4 regions of the Rhizobacter sp. P3_C12 genome follow, and region 3 is predicted to be linked to each of the others. Evidence: predicted binding sites of a transcription regulator. Region 3 holds the regulator's gene; each other region holds the start of a gene.

Region 1 (5,126 bases), on a different contig from region 3:
ATACCAGGGCCTCGCAGAACGCGCGAAAGGCGTGCTCTCCGACCTCGGTCCGTGCACCCGCCGCTGCGACACAGGTGACGAGCGCGGCCGCCACCAGCAGCCCGGCCGACGAGAGCGCAAGCGGCACGGGCAGGCCCGCCAGCAGGGCCGATGCCAGGACGCCGGCCAGCATGAGGCCGAAGGCGGCCAGCAGGCTGTTGACGGCAGCGCCCGGGTTCAGGGGCGGCCGCGGCTTCAACCAACCGGCCAGCACCATCAGGAAGAGGAACACGCCCCACCCCACCAGTGCCGCGGCCTGGTTGAGGAATGTCGCGGAAGGCGGGACGTTGTACGCCAGCGCGCCGGGCACGACAACGGCCAGGATGGCCGTGATGCGCAGCGCCTCGAGGCCGCCTCGCGAAGGCTGCGGCATCAGAAGAACCCGTCCAGCGGGAGGTAGCCGACGATGTTCGCCTGCGGTTCGTCGAGCAGCACGACCCAGCTCTCGCGGCGCGACATCAAGGGGAGAAAGCGAAGCCTGGCCGCATCCACGCCCGCCTTGGCGGCGATGGACTGCACCGCGGCGCCGGCGTCCGGATAGTGCGCAGCAAGTTCCGAAATCGGGCGGGCGGCCTTCAGCATGTCGGCACGTGCGCCGGCGATGTCCGACCAGTTGGCCGGGTCCATCGACAGATCCACGCCTCCCAGGCCCTTCGTCATCGCGCGGAAGGCGGCATCCGGTGCGGTGGGCTTCTGCGCGGCAATCAGGACCGGCCCGGTCCACGACAGCTGGCGCATGCCGGGCGGTGCGGCGGCCAGCGATTCGGTCTCGATCTCGACTGCCGTCACGACGCGCAGGCGATCGACCTCGAAGGCGACGATGGCAGGTCGCGCCAGTGCGATCGTGTAGATGCCATAGCCGAACGCGGCGACCTGCACGCAGGCAATGACGGCGATGTCGCGCACCAGCTCGCGCATCGGCTTGCCCGGCGCGGCCACAACGGCCGTCAGCACCGGACCGAGTACCAGGTCGACGGCCGTCAGGAGGACGAACAGGTTCAAGCCCCCGGTGAGCTCACCGTACGGGCTCGGGTACCAGACCAGGAACACCAGCACGCTCGCCAGCGCTGCGATGCAGGCGCTGACGAGGACATGCAAGGACGTGGCGCGGACGCGGCGTGGGAGGGCGTGGAAGATGTCCATGGCATCTCTGAAAGCGAGGTTGTGAAACGAGGCCGGCAACTCAATCGGGCAGTGTCGCTGCGAATTCGACCAGCTTCGGCTGCTGTGCCTGCTCGCCTTGTTCGAGCAGGACCTTCCGCTCGCTCCTGGCCATCTTGCCACCGTAGATCGATTGAATGCCCGTGAAGACCTGCCTGCCCTCATCGGCTCGACCTTTCAGTGCCAGCGCGGCAGCGTAGCGCGAGATCGATGCGGGATAGGGGTAGCGTCGCATGAGCTGCGCCAACTCGGCCAGATCCGCATCGGACAGTTCCGGCGTGAGCGGCAGGCGAGACAGCCGCAGGAATGAGGTCAGCGAGGACAGCAACGGCGCGTCCGGTGCCGGCTGGGCCGCTCTCAATCGGCCGATGCCGGACTTCTCGAAACGGATCAGGCGGAAATCCTCTTCGACCTCGCGATAGTTCCAGGTCAGCGCGACCCCCAGTGCCGCGCTGGCGGCCACGGCCGGGACGCCCCATCGCGCCGGGAAATTCAAGCGACCGGGAACATCGCGCTCGATGATGCCGATCCACAGACCGACCGGCACCAGCAGGTAGAGGTAGTGGTACGGTAACTCGATCATGCTGTGCGCGCCGACCACGGCCAGCGTCAGCACGCCGGCTGCACCCGGCAGGCTGCGCACGGAGAAGGTCCGGCTGACGGCCCAGGCGACGATGCACAGGCCGAGCAGGCCACCCAGCGGATAGCCGCACCAGAGCAGCAACTCGAGGAACAGGTTGTGACCATGCAGCCAGAGTTCGTTGAACTGCACGCCCGGTCCGGCCATGCTGAGCTGGGCTTCGCCGACCTGAAGCCAGCCGTAGCCGCTCCAGGGCGAGTGGTTGAGAGCCTCCACCAGCTGCGGCCACACGACGAAGCGATTCGACGACAAGGCCCGTGCGCCGAGCGGGTTCGTGCTGGTCAGCAGCAGCGCCGACTGCACTTGCGGCCAGATCCACATCAGCAGGAACTGGCAGGCCGTGACGGCAGCCACCGCGGACAGTGGCGTGCGGAACCCGACGCGTCGCCTCATCAGCAGCATGCCACCCAGCACGACGGGGCCGAATGCGAGGGCCGTGCGCGACTGCGTCACGGCCATCGCCGTCAGCAGCAGCGCCAGCAGCGCGGCAGACGACATCCCGCCCACGCGGCYCAGCTCGTACAGGTAGAGCAGGCCGACCCCGGCCATGCCGATCAGGGTCGCCAGATTGTTGGGCTGGCCCAGATTGGCCGACGGACGGAAGGCGGACGGGATCTCGACGGCCCACAGGCCCATCGGCAACTCCAGCGCCTGTCCCAGTGCGAGGACACTCGAAGCGACGGCACCCACCAGCAAGACGGTGGACAGCACTTCGGCGAATCTCGGTTTGATTCCGGCGCGCACATACCCGACGCCGATCGCCGAAGCAAAAACCATCACGTAGAAGGCCGCGACCCAGGCGTCGCCGGCAAAGACCAGCCGGCCGCACAGCCATTGCACGGGTGGGATGAGCGCCACTGCACAGACGAACCAGAACACGACCGGCAGGCGTTCACGCAACCAGCCGCGGCCGGCATCCAGCGCAAGGGCGAACAACGCGATCGCCGCACAGACCTCGTTGTAGAACGATGTCCACGGTGGGTAATGATCCGGGACCAGCCAGGCGGCCACCAGGGCCAGCAGGGACAGCAGTTCGAGCATCGGGTGCGCTGGAAACGGGCTTGGAAAATGAAAATGGCGGCCCGAGGGCCGCCATTGTCTGCTGAAAAATCAGCGATGCGGATCAGCCGCGGCACGAACCCGGCAGGAACTTCGCCAGGATGTCGGTGCCCGTGCCGCCGCAAACCCAGCGGTAGACGGAGTCGCCAGCCGTCGGAGCGGTGGTGGCAGCATCCTTGTAGGGGATCAGGGTGACCTTGCCGCCCACACCGCCGTTAGCCATGTTCTTGATGCCTTGGCTGGTCACGGTGATGATGCCGGTGGTGGCCGCCGTGGCAATCTGGGCGACATATTGCGACGAAGCGGTGCTCGCCTCGCAGCCCCAGCTGTTCGCTGCTTGAGGAACGGAGCTTCCGGACTGGAACACTTCAGTGATCGTGGTGCGGCAAGCCGACGCAGCCAGGATGACTTCCGAGTTCTTGGCACGGATGGTGTAGTCCTGGTAAGCCGGCAGAGCGACGGCAGCCAGAATACCGATGATCGCAACGACGATCATCAGTTCGATGAGGGTAAAACCTTGTTGAACGCGCTTCATGGTGTAGAGCTCCTGAGATGGGAACGGGTGGGACACGCCAGACAAGATGCAGTCCTCGTGCCAAGCTCAATCCCTAGTTTTGATGTGAATTTCGCCCGCAGTTCTGACGCGGGCGGTCACCGTCCGCACCAATCGCCTACTGCACCGGTTCTGGATTGACGAAAAGCGTCACTCCGAAGTTGTCACCGGCCCCGCGAAATCCGTTGTCAGATGCTTCAGGCCAGTTCGATCATCTGACCCGCCTGCAGCGCGGCGATGCGATGCGGCGTGACGAGGTTGGCAACTTCCTGCATCACCGAGTCGACCTCGCCCGGCTTGATGTGCGTGATGTGCACATTGACGCTGCCCTTCAGCGATCCGAGTTCGTGGCCCAGCGCCGCCGGGCACAGGTGCCGGCTGATGCGCGCCAGCTGGCGCTCGTCGTCGCTGAACGCGGTTTCGATCACCAGGTGCGCCACCGTCATTTCAGACAGCCGCTCCCACAGCAGCGGATTGGGCCCGGTGTCGCCGGTGTAGATCCACCAGCCGTCGGCGCCCTTCAACCCGAAGCCGACCGCCGGCACCGTGTGCGCCGCGCTCAGCACCTCGAATGTCTTGCCGCCGAGCATCAATTGCTGGCCGACCTCGAACGGGCGCAGCTGCAGCACCGGCTGCTCACGGCTGGGCAGCCGCGTGAAGTCGGGCCAGATCACGCCATTGAAGATGTGCTGGCGCAGCGCCTCGAGTGTCTGCGGCAGCGCATGCACCTGGATCGGCGGCCGGCCTGCGGCCATGCGCCGGCGCATCACGCTGTCGGCCAGCAGCCCGATCGACAGGATGTGGTCGAGGTGCGAGTGGCTGATCAGGATGTGGTCGATCTGCGCCAGCTCATCGAGCGACAGGTCGCCCACGCCGGTGCCCGCATCGACGAGCACATCGTGATCGACCAGGAAGGCGGTGGTCCGGCTGCCTGCGGCAATGGCCCCGGAGCACCCGAGGACGCGGATTTTCATGGCGGTGGCAGGAGGCGCGCGGCACGCGCACGCCAGCAGGACAGAACGCTGAATGCTGACCGCGACCGCCCGGTGATGCAAGGTGCGAAGCCGCGATTCGGCCCGCCTTGAACACCTCGACACCCGGCATTCGGGATCGACGTGAATTGCTTCACGCCGGCCGGGCTACAGAAAATCTCGTCGGGTGCCGAGCCCGTCAGGCCTGCACGAACTGCATCTGCGTGCCGGCGAGTTCGATCACGTCACCGTTCTTCAGCGGCAGCGTGTCGCTGGCCAGCGGGTTGCCGTTGATCGTCGGGCGCGTGGCGCCTTCGACGTGGGCGAACACATAGCCGCCGGGGCGCTTGGTGATGGACGCGACCTGCACGCCGGGCTTGCCGACGGTGGTGACCACCTTGGTGAGCGCGACCTCGCGGCCCGCCGCCGCCCCGTTCAGCACCTTGATGGTGGCCGGGTTCGACGACGCGGCGAGCCCGCCGAAGCCCGAGGCCGGCGCCAGCGTCTGCGCAAAGCCCTGGGCCGAAGGCACCGGCGCAGCGCCGGGCTTCATGATCATCGTCTTCTCGTAGTCGGTGCCGTCCTCGACCAGGTACTTGATCTTGTACTTGCCGATCTCGACGGTGTCGTTGTGCGCCAGCAGCTGCTTCTTGACGGCCTTGCCGTTGATGTAGGTGCCGTTGGTGCTGTTCAGGTCTTCGAT
Region 2 (5,126 bases), on a different contig from region 3:
GCCCGCGACGAGCAGCAGGCACGCGAACTGGCGCGCGAGCAGGCCGTGCGCACGGCGCTGCTGGCCGCCGTCTCGCACGACTACCGCACCCCGCTGGCGAGCATCATGAGTGCGGCATCGTCGCTGGATCAGCAGGCCGAGCGGCTCGACCTGGCGCAGCAGCGCAAGCTCGCCGCCGGCATCGTCGAAGAGGTGCAGCGCCTGAGCCGGCTGACCGACAACACACTGCAGCTGGTGCGACTCCACGCACCGGGTGTGGAACCGCAGTGCGACTGGGAATCGGCCGAGGAGATCGTCGGCACGGCACTGCGGCGGGCGCGGCGGCGGGATGGAGGCCGGCAGGTGCGCGCTCGCGTCGAGCCCGGGCTGCCGCTGCTGTGGTGTGACGCGATGCTGGTCTCGCAGCTGCTCGACAACCTGGTCGACAACGCGCTGAAGTACGGCCCGCCCGGCGCGCCGGTGGAGATACTGATGCGCCAAATCGCTGACCGGATGCTGCTGGCGGTGCGCGATCGCGGCCCGGGCATTGCATTGGCCTGGCGCGAGCGTGTCTTTGATGTCTTTCAGCGCGGTGAGAGCGACGCGTCGCAGCGTCCGGGTGCCGGTGTGGGGCTGGCGGTGTGCCGGGCGATCGCCCGAGTGCACGGCGGCGAGCTGACCCTGCGCCCGCGCAGCCACGGCGGCTGCAGCTTCGAGTGTCTGTTGCCACTGCGGGAGCCGCCTTCGGGTCCGCCGGAAAGCGAGAATCCATGAGCCTTCGCATCCTGCTAGTCGAGGATGATCGCGACCTGCGAGCCGCGCTGCGTGAGGCGCTGGTCGTCGAAGGGTATGACGTGCTCCCGGCTGCCAGCTTGGCCGACGCCCACGCACTGGCACAGCATGCCGAGTCCGGAGGGGGCGTCGATCTGGTGCTGCTCGACCTGGGCCTGCCCGACGGCGACGGTCAGATCTTCCTGCAAGCGCTGCGGCGATCGCGCGCGACGCCGCTGATCGTGATCTCCGCGCGCCAGGCCGAGGTGCAGAAGATCGAGTTGCTCGACGCCGGCGCCGACGACTACCTCGTCAAGCCCTTCAGTCTGCCCGAGCTGCTGGCGCGCATGCGCGTGGCCCTGCGCCACCGCGGCACCGTGGCGCAGCCGGCCATCACGCACTATCGTCACGAGGAACTGGATGTCGACCTCGCGGCGCACCGCGTCACAGTGGAGGGCGCCGAGGTGCACTTGACACCCACCGAGTTCAAGCTGCTGGCGCGCCTGGTGCGCCAGGCCGGGCAGGTGGTCACGCATCGGCGCCTGCTCGCCGACGTGTGGGGTGCGGAGCACACGGAGCAGACGCACTACCTGCGTCTTTACATGGCGCAGTTGCGCGCGAAGCTGGAGCGCGACCCGGCCGAGCCACGCCGGCTGCTCAACGAGCCCGGCGTCGGCTATCGAATCGTAGAGGGTGCGGACTGAGCCGGCCGCGGCCTCACTCGATGTGATCCAGTTCAATGCGGCGTTCGCGAATCTGCGTCACCACGAGCGGTCGTTCAAGGCGGACTTGATCCTGCATGGCCTTGTGCCCTGCGCGTCCGTCTCGGCCATCGCGCTGACGGCTGGCATCAACGCCAACCTGCTGTTCAAGTGGCGGCGAGACCATCTCCGCGCGATGCGTGCACCGACGGGCGTGGCCGTGACGCTGGTGCCGGTGCAGCTGGCGCCGGCAGTTGAGACAGCGCCGCTGGCGACAACAACGAGCTCGGACGGCATGGATATCGGCAAGTCCCCGCCCTCGGACGAGCACGACGGCATGATCGAAGTCGACTTCGCCGGCGCACGACTGCGAGTTCACAGTTTGGGTCGACGAGAAGGCGCTGATGCTCGTGCTGGCGCCCTGCGCCGCTGCGCATGATCGGCTTGCGTGCCGGGACACGCGTCTGGGCATCGACTGGCAGCCGCCGCACAAGCAATTCAGAATCCCGCGCCAAGCGTCCGGGTGAGTGACGCAGTTGGAAAGCGGTGATCGCAGTGTCGCTGCATCGCCGCAGGTCGCATCAGTGTTTCCGGAAGTTCCGGTTTCGGGCAGGCGATTCGGCGCCTCCACTGGCTTCTTTGGGTCGATAGCTCTGATTCGCAGCTCGCAGTAGCAGCCGTTCGACCTGGTCAGCGCCGGCATGCAGGCCCGTCCATTCGGGCGTGACCGAGCAAACCCAACGCGTTGCGCGACGAAGGACTCCTCTCCGTCAGAGCGGTCGCTCGAGCGACGGGCTCTGACCGACCGCAACCAGTCTTAAACCGCCGTTCGTCAAGTGAACGGACAGGAATTCCACTTATGACGAACAGAGCGGAGCCTGCATGACCAGAAGGCGCTCGCGACGGCGGCCACCAAGGACGATCGATGGCCGGCGTGAGGTGAGGCCGCTTGCCTGCGTTGTTCCGCCTTCATTGGGCATTGTTGAGGTTCGGGTCAAACAATGATTCCACACAACCGTTTGCGGAGTCAGAGGGCCGAAAAACGTGAGAGCCCCATCGCTAAGCTATTGATTCTTGGTGCACCTGTGTGCGGAGTTCATTGTTGAACACACGCGCGCCTCTTTCACCTCGGTGTCGGCCAGCCCGACCAGCGTGAAGTTCGGCAGGCCGTTGGCCAGGTGCACCTCGACGGTGACTTCGGGTGCCGCCAGGCCATCGAGGGCCCGGCTGTGGACGACGGCCAATGTCATGCGCATTCCCCGCTTCGCAGATGAGAGGGGCGCGATTCTGCCCAGGGAGGGGATCCTCCGACACGGGGCATCTGTCCCCTGTTCAATCGAGCCGGTTTGCACCAGGAGCGGGCACTCGGGTGCATGCTGTGTCAATTGGCACCTATGCGGTGCGTTTTGCGCAAGACAGCCCACTGAAAGCCGCCGAATGAGCCCCGATGGGGCGCGCATGCCCCAAAAAGTCCATGGCACAAAAGCTGCACAGAGGCCCCGGCCCCTCTGTTTCAAAAACGCCTGGAGATATCTGCATGAAGAAGATCGTGATCCTTTCGGCCCTGGCATCGCTGTTCGCCGTGTCGGTCCATGCCGAAGACGCCGCGCCGGCCGTGGCCACCAACTTCAGCCTGACCACGAACTACAAGTACCGCGGCCAGGACCAGGGCAACAACAAGCCGGCCGTGCAGGGTGGCTTCGACTACGCGAACAGCGGCTTCTATGTCGGCAACTGGAACTCGAGCATCGGGTTCACCAATTCCGGCATCGAGATGGACTTCTATGGCGGCTACAAGGGCGAGATCACGAAGGACGTCGGCTTCGATGTCGGCGTGCTGCAGTACTACTACTCGCAGAAGGACAAGGTCGTCGACTTCAACACCACCGAGCTCTATGGCGCGCTGAGCTACGGCCCGGTGTCGCTGAAGTACTCGACCACCGTTTCGAAGGACTACTTCGGCCTCGGCGAATCGGCCGGCCTGCTGCTGGGCCAGCCGGCGCCCAAGGGCCGCAATACCGGCTACCTGGACCTGTCGGGCAATTTCGAGGTCGCCAAGGGCATCACGCTGAACGCCCACATGGGCTTCACGCGCCTGTCGGGCGAACTGAAGGACGTCGGCTACGAGAACTACGCCGACTACAAGTTCGGCGCGACGATGGACCTCGGATCGGGCTTCTCGGGCGGCGCTGCGATCGTCGGCGCGACCAAGAAGGATTTCTACGGCGACATCAACAAGGCGCGCGCCATCCTGACGATCACCAAGTCGATGTGAGCCCGCGCCTGCGCGTGCCCCACCCATTCATTGCCAACAGGAGCATTCCATGAAGATGGTGACTGCCATCGTCAAGCCCTTCAAGCTCGACGAAGTGCGTGAAGCCTTGAGCGCCATCGGCGTCCAGGGCATCACGGTGACCGAGGTCAAGGGTTTCGGCCGCCAGAAGGGCCACACCGAGCTGTACCGCGGTGCGGAGTACGTCGTCGACTTCCTGCCGAAGGTCAAGATCGAGGCCGCCGTCGACGACGGCCTGATCGACCGCGTGATCGAAGCCATCGAAGGTGCGGCCCGCACCGGCAAGATCGGCGACGGCAAGATTTTCGTGTCGCCCCTCGAGCAGGTGGTGCGCATCCGCACCGGCGAGACCGGCAAGGACGCCCTCTGAGCCCGCCAACAACAAGAGACAACCATGAAGAAACTCATTGCCACACTCGCCCTGGGCTTCGCCGCCTGGGGCTTCGCCGGCGTCTCGCTGGCGCAGGACGCGGCCTCCGCGCCCGCCGCCACGGCTTCGGCCGCGGCGCCTGCAGCCGCGGTTGACGCGGCGTCCGCACCGGTTGCCGCAGCGTCCGCTGCGGCGGCCGCGTCGGCGCCTGCCGTGCCGGTCGCCAACAAGGGCGACGTCGCCTGGATGATCGTCGCGACGCTGCTCGTGATCATGATGACGGTGCCGGGCCTGGCGCTGTTCTACGGCGGCCTGGTCCGCAGCAAGAACATGCTGTCGGTGCTGATGCAGGTGATGGTCACCTTCTCGCTGATCGTCGTGCTGTGGACCATCTATGGCTACAGCCTGGCGTTCACCGAGGGCAACAGGTTCGTCGGCGGCCTCGACCGGCTGTTCATGAAGGGCATCTTCGACCCGGCGACCGGCGTGTTCGCGATGGGCGCGACCTTCAGCAAGGGCGTCTACATCCCCGAGCTGCTGTTCGCCGCGTTCCAGGCGACCTTCGCCGGCATCACCTGCTGCCTGATCGTCGGCGCGTTCGCCGAGCGCATCAAGTTCTCGGCCGTGCTGCTGTTCATGACGCTGTGGTTCACCTTCAGCTACGCGCCGATCGCGCACATGGTCTGGTTCTGGATGGGCCCGGATGCATACAGCGCCGCAGGTGTCGTCGACGAGATGAACGCGAAGGCCGGCTGGATCTGGCAATGGGGCGCGCTCGACTTCGCGGGCGGCACGGTGGTGCACATCAACGCCGCCGTGGCGGGCCTGGTGGGTGCGTACATGGTCGGCAAGCGCGTCGGCTACGGCAAGGAAGCGTTCACGCCGCACTCGCTGACGCTGACGATGGTCGGTGCCTCGCTGCTGTGGGTGGGCTGGTTCGGCTTCAACGCCGGTTCGGCGCTCGAAGCCGGCAACAGCGCCGTGCTCGCCTTCATGAACACCTTCACGGCCA
Region 3 (5,126 bases):
ATCGGTTCGTGGGTGTCGACCGGGCACAACCTGCCGATCTCGGCGGAGCAGCTGCAGAGCGTGCTCGGCTCAGGCCAGCTTGCGCAGATCGCCGAACAGCTCGGCCTGTCGCAGGACGAAGCGGCCGCGCAGGTGTCGCAGGTGCTGCCGCAGGTGGTCGATCACCTCACGCCGAACGGGGAGTTGCCTGAGAGCGCTGCCGGCAGCATGGGCGACATCGGCAGCTTGATCGGGAGCTTGCTGCGGCGTTGAAACGTCGGCGGGCCGAGCGCCGGGCCGCCCCAAGCCGGCCCGCATCCCCTTGGGGGATCGACCGGCGTACCCGCCGGGCGAGGGGTTGTCATGACCTCAGCGCGCTGAACCCGCGACCAGGTCGAAGCGGAACAGCCGGCACTCGATCGGGCCGTTCCACATCGGCGTGCGCTTCGATTCCTTCAGGCGCATCGCGCCGGGCAGCTTCATGTCCGGGCTCAGCACATAGGCCGTCCAGCCGCCTTCGTGCTGCGTGTACGCGCGCTTCCAGTGAGCGGACAGCCGCGGGAAGAAATCAGCGACCAGCGCCTTGTTGTCGCCATCCGCGTCCTCGCGCGCCGGCGCTGCCGCGCGCGCCTTGCCCGCGACCTCGATGCGCTCGCCGTACGGCGGGTTGATCATCAGCGTGCCGGGCAGCGTGGCCGGCAGCGCGGGCGCCGGGCGCTCCAGCGCATCGCCGCCGTTGAACTGGATCGCGTCCTCGACGCCGGCGCGCTGCGCATTGCGGCGCGCGAAATCGACCATCCGGAACGACACGTCGCTCGCGTGGATGGGCACCGCGCTCGCGTGGATGCGTGACTGCGCATGGCTCTTCAGGCGCTGCCATTGCGCACGCATCTCGGCATCGGCGAACGGCAGCAACCGCTCGAACGCGAAGCGGCGCTTCAGCCCGGGCGCGATGCCGCAGGCGATCTGCGCGGCCTCGATCGCGATCGTGCCGGAGCCGCAGCACGGGTCGTGCAGCGCGCCGCCGGCCTCGGGCGTGCCGCGCCAGCCGGCGGCGGCCAGCATCGCGGCAGCCAGCGTCTCCTTCAGCGGCGCGTCGCCCTTGTCCTCGCGCCAGCCGCGCTTGAACAGCGGCTCGCCCGAGGTGTCGACGTACAGCGACGCCCGCTCCTCGCCGACGTGCAGCAGCAGCGGCAGGTCGGGGTGGCGGGTGTCGACGCTCGGGCGCGTGCCGGTGGCCTCGCGCAACTGGTCGCACACCGCGTCCTTGATGCGCAGCGCGGCGAAGTTCAGGCTGCGCAGCGGGCTGCGGTGCGCGGTGGTGTCGACGCGCAGCGTGTGCTCGGGCGTGATCCACTGCTGCCAGTCGACGCTGCGCGCGAGCTCGTACAGGTCGTGCTCGTCGCGGTACGGCCCCTCGGCCACCTCGGCCAGCACGCGCTGCGCGAGCCGGCATTCGAGGTTCAGCGTCATCACGTCCTGCGGGTCGCCGTCGAGCGCGACGCCGCCGCGGCCGGCGTGCACCTGCGCGGTCGGCAGGATGCGCAGCACCTCTTCTTCGAGGAGCGCTTCAACGCCCGCGGCACAGGGCAGGAACAGGGGGAGGGCGCACATCGGGATTCAGTTCAGAGAGACTTGCGGAGGTTCGCGGGGGCGATCTTCAGCGCTTCGCGGTACTTCGCCACCGTGCGGCGCGCGACCTGGATGCCCTGCTCTTCCAGCATGTGGCTGAGCTGGCTGTCCGACAGCGGCTTGGCCGCGTCCTCGGCACTCACCAACTGCTTGATCAGCGCCCGCACCGCGGTGCTCGAGGCATTGCCGCCGGCCTCGGTGTTCAGCGACGAGCCGAAGAAGTACTTCAGCTCGAAGGTGCCGAACATCGTGGCCATGTACTTGGCCGTCGTCACGCGCGAGATGGTCGACTCGTGCAGGCCGAGCTCGTCGGCGATCTCGCGCAGCACCAGCGGCTTCATCGCGATCTCGCCGTGCGTGAAGAAGCTCTTCTGCCGCTCGACGATCGCCTGCGAGACGCGCTGGATGGTGTCGAAGCGCTGCTGGATGTTCTTCATGAACCAGCGCGCCTCCTGCAGCCGCGAGCTCAGCGCGCTGCCACCGGCGCCGCCGGAGCCGCGGCCCTGGCGGATCGCCTGCGCATAGAGGTCGTTGATGCGCAGCTTGGGCATCACGTCGGGGTTCAGCACGACCTTCCAGTTGCGGCCCGATTTCTGCACGATCACGTCGGGCACGATGATGTTGGCCTCGGCCCGCGCGAACGGGCGGCCGGGCTTCGGCTCCAGCGCGACGATCAGCGTCTGCGCTTCCTTGATCAGCTCCTCGTCGGCGCCGGTCGCGGCCATCAGCTTCTTCATGTCGCGCCGGGCCAGCAGGTCCAGGTGCTGCTTGCAGATGATGATCGCGATCATCTGCGCCTCGCAGCGCTCCTGCGCGCGCAGCTGCAGCGTCAGGCATTCGCCCAGGTTGCGGGCGCCGACGCCCAGCGGCTCCATGTTCTGCAGCCACTTCAGCGCGCACTGCAGGCGCTCGAGGATCTCCTCCTGCTGCTCGGGGTCGCCGGCCAGTTCGGCGGCGATCTCCTCGAGCGGGTCGGCCAGGTAGCCGTCGTCGTCGAGCGACTCGATCAGCACGGTGATCGCGATCGCATCTTCGGCGCTGACGCGCATGCCGAGCAGTTGCTCGCGCAGGTGATCCTGCAGGCTGGGGGCCTGCGGGTTGCGGTCCTGGCCGTCGAAGTCGTCGTCGGGGTTGCTGCCGCTGCCGGCCGCGCTGGGCGTCTCGCGGATGCCGTCGAAATCGTCGCGCTCGGTGCCGTTCTCCCAGTCCTCGCGCTCGGTCGCGCCGAACTCGGCGCTGTCGACGCCGGCGGACTCGTCGGGCGCGGTCTCGGCCGACGACTCGCTCGCGGTGCTGCTGTCGGCCTCGCGCTCGGCATTGCGCTCCGACGTGGTCAGCCGTTCGGTCAGGGGCTCGGACGGAGCCGCTTCTTCCAGCTCGGCCTCGAGGAAGGGGTTCTGCTCCAGCATCTGCTCGACTTCCTGGTGGAGTTCGAGCGTGGAGAGCTGCAGCAGCCGGATGGACTGCTGCAACTGCGGCGTCAAGGCCAGGTGCTGCGACAGGCGGACCTGAAGGGAGGGCTTCATGTGTCAGCCCTCACATGCGGAAGTGTTCGCCGAGGTAGACCTTTRGCACATCGGCGTTGTCGACGATCTCGGCCGGCGTGCCCTCGGTGAGCACACGCCCCTCGCTGATGATGTACGCGCGGTCGCAGATGCCCAGCGTCTCGCGCACGTTGTGGTCGGTGATCAGCACGCCGATGCCACGGCTCTTCAGGAACCCGATGATCCGCTGGATCTCGATCACCGCGATCGGGTCGACGCCGGCGAACGGCTCGTCCAGCAGGATGAAGCGCGGCTGCGTGGCCAGCGCCCGGGCGATCTCGACGCGGCGGCGCTCGCCGCCCGACAGCGCCGGGGCCGGGCTGTCGCGCAGCTTCTCGATGCTCAGGTCATTCAGCAGGTCGCCGAGCAGCTTGTCGACGGTGGCCTTCGGCAGCTCCTTGCCGTCGGGGCCGCGCTGCAGCTCGAGCACGGCGCGGATGTTCTCCTCGACGGTCAGCTTGCGGAAGATCGAGGCCTCCTGCGGCAGGTAGCTCAGGCCCAGGCGCGAGCGCTGGTGGATCGGCAGGCGCTCGACGCGCTGGCCGTCGATCAGGATCTGGCCGTCATCGGCGCGCACCAGGCCGACGATCATGTAGAAGCTGGTGGTCTTGCCGGCGCCGTTCGGGCCGAGCAGCCCGACGACCTCGCCGCTGCGCACCGACAGGCGCACGTCCTTGACGACCTTGCGCGCGCCATAGGTCTTCTGCAGGCCGATGGCCTCGAGCCGGCTGGTGTCGGCGGCAGCGGTGCTGGCGGGGACGGCGCTCAACGGCGTGCTCCCGAGGCGGCCTGCGACGCCGCTTCGGCGGCGGCCGGCGTGCCTTCCTTCGGCGTGAACACGTAGCGCACGCGGCCGGTCGGGTTGCTCGGGGTCACCGCGGCGCTGCCGCCGGCGACGGTGAACAGCTCGGCCGTGCCGTCGTAGGTGATCAGCGCGCCGGTCACTTCGTCGGCCACCGCGGTGCCGCGCAGCCGGCGCACCGAGGCCTTGTTGACGAAGCGGATGGTGTCGAGCTTGCTGTCGTACTCGAGGCGCTCGGCCTCGCCCTCGACGAATTCATTCACGCCCTCGCGCTTCTGCCGGAAGCTGGCCGGCTGGGTCGGCGTGCCGACGGCGATGGCGGACTGGTAACCGTCCGGTCCCTCGCGCACCTCGATGCGCGCCGCCTTGATCAGCATCGTCCCCTTGCTGACGACGACGTTGCCGTTGAACACCACCAGCTGGTTGATCAGGTCGACCTTGCCCGGCTGGTCGGATTCGACTTCCATCTTCTTCAGCCGGTCGGCCCGTTCGGCCTGGGCCGGCAGCGCCGCGGCGAGCATGCAGCCGGCGGCGACAAGCGCCAGCCGACGCCGGGAGAAAAGGGAGGTGTAGGTAAGTGGGGTCATTGCGGCATGAAACTTGCAGGCCATTCTAGCCACAGTTTCATGCCGTCGGGGTTACGAGATGAAGTCGGCGTTGCACCGACTGGGGGTCTCAAGCGCCAGCGCGCGACTTCTGAATGAGGAAGTCGGTGACCTGCAGCATGCGCTCGTTGGTGCCGGCCAGCGACCCCGACGTGAAGTAGCGGCCATTGATGCCCAGGGCTGGCACGCCGTCGAGCTTGTAGGCCTCGGCCAGCTTGGCGGCCTGCTTGGTCTTGGTCTGCGTCGAGAACGAGTTGTAGGCCTCCAGGAACTTGGCGCTGTCGATGCCGTTCTTGGCCATGAAGGCGGCGATCTCGTCGGGCTTGTCCAGGCGGGCGTGCTCGTTGTGGATCGCGTAGAAGACCTTGCGGTGCATCGCCTCGACCTTGCCCAGCGTCTCGAGTGCATAGAAGATCTTCTGGTGCGCGACGAAGGGCTCGTCGCGGAACGCGACCGGCACGCGGCGGAACACCACGTCGGCCGGCAGCTTCTTCTGCCAGGCGTCGAGCGCCGGCTCGAAGGCGTTGCAGTGCGGGCAGCCGTACCAGAAGAATTCCAGCACCT
Region 4 (5,020 bases), on a different contig from region 3:
GCTCGACCGGGCTGTGCATCCTCGCGAACTTCTCCGAGCAGTTCGTCATCGCCGATGCCGAGCGCGAGCTGCTGACGAAAACCATCCTCGAGCACGTGGCCGGCCGCGTGCCGGTGATCGTGACGACCACGCACTTCAGCACGCGGCTGTGCATCGAGCGCAGCGTGCGCGCGCAGCAGCAGGGCGCGGCGATGGTGATGGCGATGCCGCCGTACCACGGCGCGACGCTGCGCGTGCCCGAGGGCCAGAGCATCGAGTTCTTCTCGCGGCTGTCCGAGGCGCTCGCGATTCCGATCATGGTGCAGGACGCTCCCGTCAGCGGCACCACGCTGAGCGCGGCCACGCTGGCACGCATCGCACGCGAGACGGCGAACGTGCGCTACTTCAAGATCGAGGTGCCGCAGGCGGCGGCCAAGCTGCGCGACCTGATCGCGCTGGGCGGCGATGCGATCGAAGGCCCGTGGGACGGCGAGGAGGCGATCACGCTGCTGGCCGACCTGGATGCCGGCGCGACCGGTGCGATGACCGGCGGCGGCTTCCCCGACGGCATCCGGCAGATCGTCGATGCGTTCGCGGCAGGCAATCGTGAAGCAGCCGTCGCGGCCTATGCACGCTGGCTGCCGCTGATCAACTTCGAGAACCGCCAGGGCGGCTTCCTGAGCGCGAAGGCACTGATGAAGGAAGGCGGCGTCATCGCGTGCGATGCGCCGCGCCATCCGTACCCGCCGATGCACCCGGCCACGCGCACCGGCCTGCTCGATGCGGCACGGCGGCTGGATCCGCTGGTGCTGCGCTGGGGCCGATGATCACCTGCCGAGGGCGAACGGATGCTTCCGTTCTCAGCGCTTCAACGGTCGCGTCGATTCCCGCATCACGAGCAGCGGCGGCGGTAGCGCGCCGTCCGGCGTCTCGCCGCGCAGCATCGCCAGCACCGCCAGCGCGCCCAGTTCGCCGAGCTGGTACACCGGCTGGCGGATCGTGGTCAGCGGCGGGATCGAGTACTGCGAACCCGCGAGGTCGTCGAAGCCGACCACCGCCACGTCGTCGGGCACGCGCAGGTTGCGCCGGTACAGGCCGAGCGCCGCGCCATAGGCCGTCTGGTCGTTCGCCGCGAAGATCGCGCTGAAGTCGGTGCGCGATTCCATCAGCTGGCTCAGCGCCTTCAGCCCGCCCGCCTCGCTGAAATCGCCCTGCACCACCAGCGCAGGGTCGTAGGCGATGCCGGCCTCCTTCAGCGCACGGCGGTAGCCTTCCTTGCGCTCGCGCGCATCGGCATGCTCGCGCGAACCGAGGATGTGCACGATGCGCCGGTGGCCCAGTTCGATCAGGTGCCGCGTCGCCATGCGCGCGCCCTCGACATTCGCGAAGTTCAGGCTGAACAGGCCGGGGGCCGAGAGCTTGCGCCCCGTCACCACCGTCGGCACGCGCCGCGCCACCTGCATCAGCACCTCGTCGGGCAGCCGGCCGGTGAAGACGATCAGGCCGTCGACGCGCCGCGACAGCAGCAGGTCGACGCATTTCTTCTCGTCGGCCACCGTCCAGTGGCCGCTCGCGAACAGCGGCATGTAGCCGGCCGCGCCGAGCACCGCCTCGATGCCGCGCAGGCCTTCGCCGTAGAACGGGCTGTCGATCGACTGCGTGACCACGCCGATGCTCAGCGTGCGCCCGCCGGCCAGGCCGCGCGCCACCGGGTTCGGCATGAAGCCCAGCCGCGCGATCGCGGCATCGACCGCCTTCTGCTTGGCCGGACTCACCTTCGCGCTGCCGTTCAGGATGCGCGAGACCGTGCTCGACGACACGCCCGCCAGCTCGGCCACCATCTGCAGCGTCACCGATGTGTCGGTGACGCTGGCCACGGCGGGCGCCGCAGCGGCACGCTTGCGCGCCGGCTTGGGGGGTGGGCTCTTGGTGACCTTCTTGGAGACCGCCTTCATGCGTGGCCGTACTGCTGTGAGTGAATCGAAAAGTGTACGTTCATGCATCCATGCATTGCGGCGTTGAAACACCCCCGAAGGAGCGTATCGGCACCCACGCAACATGAGGGAAAACCATGGCTCGCAACTTGCATACAAGATCGCATTCACCCATTCTCGACCCGTGTCGATGCCCTGTTGTGGAGCMCGGATCCCATGTCCCTCGAGCCCCGGACCTTGCGTGAACTGCAGCAGGCGCTGCGCGAAGGCACCCTGACGGTGCGTCGGCTGATGGAGCGCGTGCTGCACGAGCGTGCACGGCATGCGGCATCGGCCTGGATCGCGCTGCGGCCCGAGGAGGAACTGCTGGCCGAGGCCGAGGCCTGCGATGCCCGCGCGCGCGGCGAAGGCGCGGCGCTGTGGGAGCGGCTGCCCCTCTTCGGCCTGCCGTTCGCGGTGAAGGACAACATCGACGTGGCCGGGTTGCCGACCACCGCCGCCTGCCCGGGCTTCGCGAGCGGCCCGGCCGCGCGGCATGCCACCGCGGTGCAACGCCTGGCCGATGCCGGCGCCATTCCCGTCGGCAAGACCAACCTCGACCAGTTCGCGACCGGCCTGGTGGGCACGCGTTCGCCGTACGGCGCGGTGCCGAACCCGTTCGATGCAGCCCATGTGAGCGGCGGTTCCAGTTCGGGCTCGGCCTACGTGGTCGCGACCGGCCAGGTGCCGTTCGCGCTCGGCACCGACACAGCCGGCTCGGGCCGCGTGCCGGCCGGTTTCTGCCACATCAGCGGGTTGAAGCCGACCAAGGGCTGGCTGCCGTCGACCGGTGTGGTACCGGCCTGCCGCAGCCTCGACTGCATCTCGGTGTTCGCGTTGACGCCGGAAGACGCCTGGGTGGTCGCGAGCCAGGCGGCCGGCCCCGATCCGCAGGACCCGTTCAGCCGCAGCGCGTTGCCGCCGCGGCTGCGGCTGGACGCGTTGCAGGACCTCGCGGTCGGCGTGCCCGACACGCTGGAGTTCTTCGGCGATGCGCAGGCGCGCGACGCCTTCGAGGCCGCGCTGGTCCATCTGCGCGAGCGCGGCTGCAAGCTGGTGCCGGTGCCATTCGAGCCGCTCGCGCGCGTTGCGGCGCTGCTGTACCAGGGGCCGTGGGTGGCCGAACGCTATGCCGCGGTCGGCGCCTTCCTCGATGGCGACCCGCCCGGTGCCGACCCCACCGTCGCGGCGATCGTGCGCAGCGGCCGCGCGCCGGCCGCCCACGAGCTGTTCGAGGCGCAGTACGCGCTGGCCGCGGCGCAGCGCCAGGCAGCGGCGATGTGGTCGCAGGTCGCGGTGCTGGTGGTGCCGAGCGCGCCGACGCACCCGACGCGGGCCGCGCTGCAGGCCGATCCGTTCGAGCCGAACCGGCGCCTCGGCCACTACACGAACTTCGTCAACCTGCTCGACATGGCGGCCCATGCGCTGCCCGGCCCGATGCGCGGCGACGGCCTGCCGGCCGGCGTCACGCTGATCGGGCCGGCGTTCAGCGATTTCGCGCTGGCCGGGCTGGCCGCCACGCTCGCCCGCGTGTTCGAGCCGACCGCCGGCGTGATGCGGCATCCGATCGGTGCCGCGCCGGTGCTGGCCGCCCCCGCGCCCGCGCAGCCGCTGCGGCTGGTCGTCGTCGGCGCGCACATGAGCGGGCTCGCGCTGAACTGGCAGCTGACCGAACGCGCCGGCCGGCTGCTGCGCCGCACCCGCACCGCGCCGGCGTACCGGCTGCATTCGCTGACCGGCCACGCGCCGACGCGACCCGCGCTGGTGCATGTCGGCCCCGAGGCGGGTCGCGCGATCGACGTGGAGGTGTGGGAGATCGACGCGGCCCACGGCGGCAGCTTCCTGCAGATGGTCGGCCCGCCGCTCGCGCTCGGCACGGTAGAGCTGGACGACGGCACGCAGGAGCGCGGCTTCGTCTGCGAGCCGCGTGGCGTGGCAGCCGGCGGCAGCGCGCTGGACATCACCGCGTACGGCGGCTGGCGCGGCTTCCTCGCTTCGCTCGGCTGAGCACGGTCCTTGCAGCACTCCCGCGCAAGGAGGTCTTCCGCCATGACCGACACCACCCCATCCGACATCGTCGATTTCGTGCGCGCCAGCGCCCGGCTGCTGGAGCTGCCGCTCGACGAGGCGCAGGTCGCGCGCGTCGCGACGCACCTGGCCCGCACGCGCACGATGGTCACGCCGCTGCGGCTGCTGCCGCTCGGCGCCGAGCTGGAACCGGCCGAGGTCTACTGCCCGGCGCCGTTCCCGGCCGAGGATCCGGCATGACGGCGCGTCTCGCGCATGCCGGCGGGATGAGCACCGGCATGTCGGTGGTGCGCGCCGTGCGCAGCGGCGAGATGCTGGCCGAAGAGGCGCTCGAGCACTGCATCGCCCGCATCGAGGTCTGCGACGCACGGGTCAACGCCTTCACCGACGGCACCTTCGAGCGTGCGGTGCGCGAGGCGCGCGCGGTCGATGCGATGCGCGCCCGCGGCGAGGTGCTGCCGGCGCTGGCCGGGCTGCCGTATGCGGTGAAGAACCTGTTCGACATCGAAGGCCTGACCACGCGCGCCGGCAGCAAGGTGCGCCAGGGCGAGCCACCGGCCGCGGCCGATGCGGTGCTGGTCGAGCGCCTGCGCGCGGCCGGCGCGGTGCTGGTGGGCGCGCTGAACATGGACGAGTTCGCCTATGGCTTCACCACCGAGAACAGCCACTACGGCCCGAGCCGCAACCCGCGCGACCTGACGCGCACCGCAGGCGGATCGTCGGGCGGCTGCGGCGCCGCGGTGGCGGCCGGCCAGGTGCCGGTGACGCTCGGCTCCGACACCAACGGCTCGATCCGCGTGCCGTCGTCGCTGTGCGGCGTGTGGGGGCTGAAGCCGACCTTCGGGCGGCTGTCGCGGCGCGGCAGCTTCCCGTTCGTCGCGAGCCTCGACCACCTGGGGCCGTTCGCGCGCAGCGTCGAGGACCTGGCCGCCACCTACGACGCGATGCAGGGCCCGGATCCGCTGGACCCCGGCTGCCATGCCGAGCGCGTGCAACCGGCGCTGGAACACATCGGCCACCCGATCGCCGGCCTGCGCATC

The links. Region 3 encodes sigma-54, which starts transcription at its own class of promoters, with help from an activator protein. Its sites were predicted from a motif close to TGGCANGNAANCTGCTTT; they were not measured.
Region 1: the regulator sigma-54 is predicted to act here: its motif matches at 3,480-3,497, upstream of AC1DXV_RS04710 (pilin).
Region 2: the regulator sigma-54 is predicted to act here: its motif matches at 2,927-2,944, upstream of AC1DXV_RS04570 (TorF family putative porin).
Region 4: the regulator sigma-54 is predicted to act here: its motif matches at 2,052-2,069, upstream of atzF (allophanate hydrolase).

What each region holds. Positions count from the first base shown of each region.
Region 1 is NZ_JBFUGW010000015.1:10,707-15,832, reverse strand. It holds gene AC1DXV_RS04725 (PglL family O-oligosaccharyltransferase) at 1-412, opposite strand, end outside; gene tfpZ (TfpX/TfpZ family type IV pilin accessory protein) at 412-1,182, opposite strand; gene AC1DXV_RS04715 (PglL family O-oligosaccharyltransferase) at 1,223-2,881, opposite strand; gene AC1DXV_RS04710 (pilin) at 2,964-3,434, opposite strand; gene AC1DXV_RS04705 (MBL fold metallo-hydrolase) at 3,650-4,426, opposite strand; gene AC1DXV_RS04700 (FHA domain-containing protein) at 4,623-5,126, opposite strand, start outside.
Region 2 is NZ_JBFUGW010000014.1:28,057-33,182, forward strand. It holds gene AC1DXV_RS04550 (sensor histidine kinase) at 1-753, shown strand, start outside; gene AC1DXV_RS04555 (response regulator) at 750-1,454, shown strand; gene AC1DXV_RS04560 (hypothetical protein) at 1,444-1,890, shown strand; partial or broken gene AC1DXV_RS04565 (ATP-binding protein) at 2,564-2,701, opposite strand; gene AC1DXV_RS04570 (TorF family putative porin) at 2,989-3,726, shown strand; gene AC1DXV_RS04575 (P-II family nitrogen regulator) at 3,776-4,114, shown strand; gene AC1DXV_RS04580 (ammonium transporter) at 4,139-5,126, shown strand, end outside.
Region 3 is NZ_JBFUGW010000325.1:623-5,748, reverse strand. It holds gene AC1DXV_RS29955 (YidB family protein) at 1-252, shown strand, start outside; gene AC1DXV_RS29950 (THUMP domain-containing class I SAM-dependent RNA methyltransferase) at 349-1,593, opposite strand; gene AC1DXV_RS29945 (RNA polymerase factor sigma-54) at 1,605-3,137, opposite strand; gene lptB (LPS export ABC transporter ATP-binding protein) at 3,148-3,924, opposite strand; gene lptA (lipopolysaccharide transport periplasmic protein LptA) at 3,921-4,544, opposite strand; gene AC1DXV_RS29930 (thiol:disulfide interchange protein DsbA/DsbL) at 4,633-5,126, opposite strand, start outside.
Region 4 is NZ_JBFUGW010000225.1:5,374-10,393, forward strand. It holds gene AC1DXV_RS25835 (dihydrodipicolinate synthase family protein) at 1-806, shown strand, start outside; gene AC1DXV_RS25840 (LacI family DNA-binding transcriptional regulator) at 840-1,934, opposite strand; gene atzF (allophanate hydrolase) at 2,130-3,959, shown strand; gene AC1DXV_RS25850 (DUF4089 domain-containing protein) at 4,002-4,220, shown strand; partial or broken gene AC1DXV_RS25855 (AtzE family amidohydrolase) at 4,217-5,020, shown strand, end outside.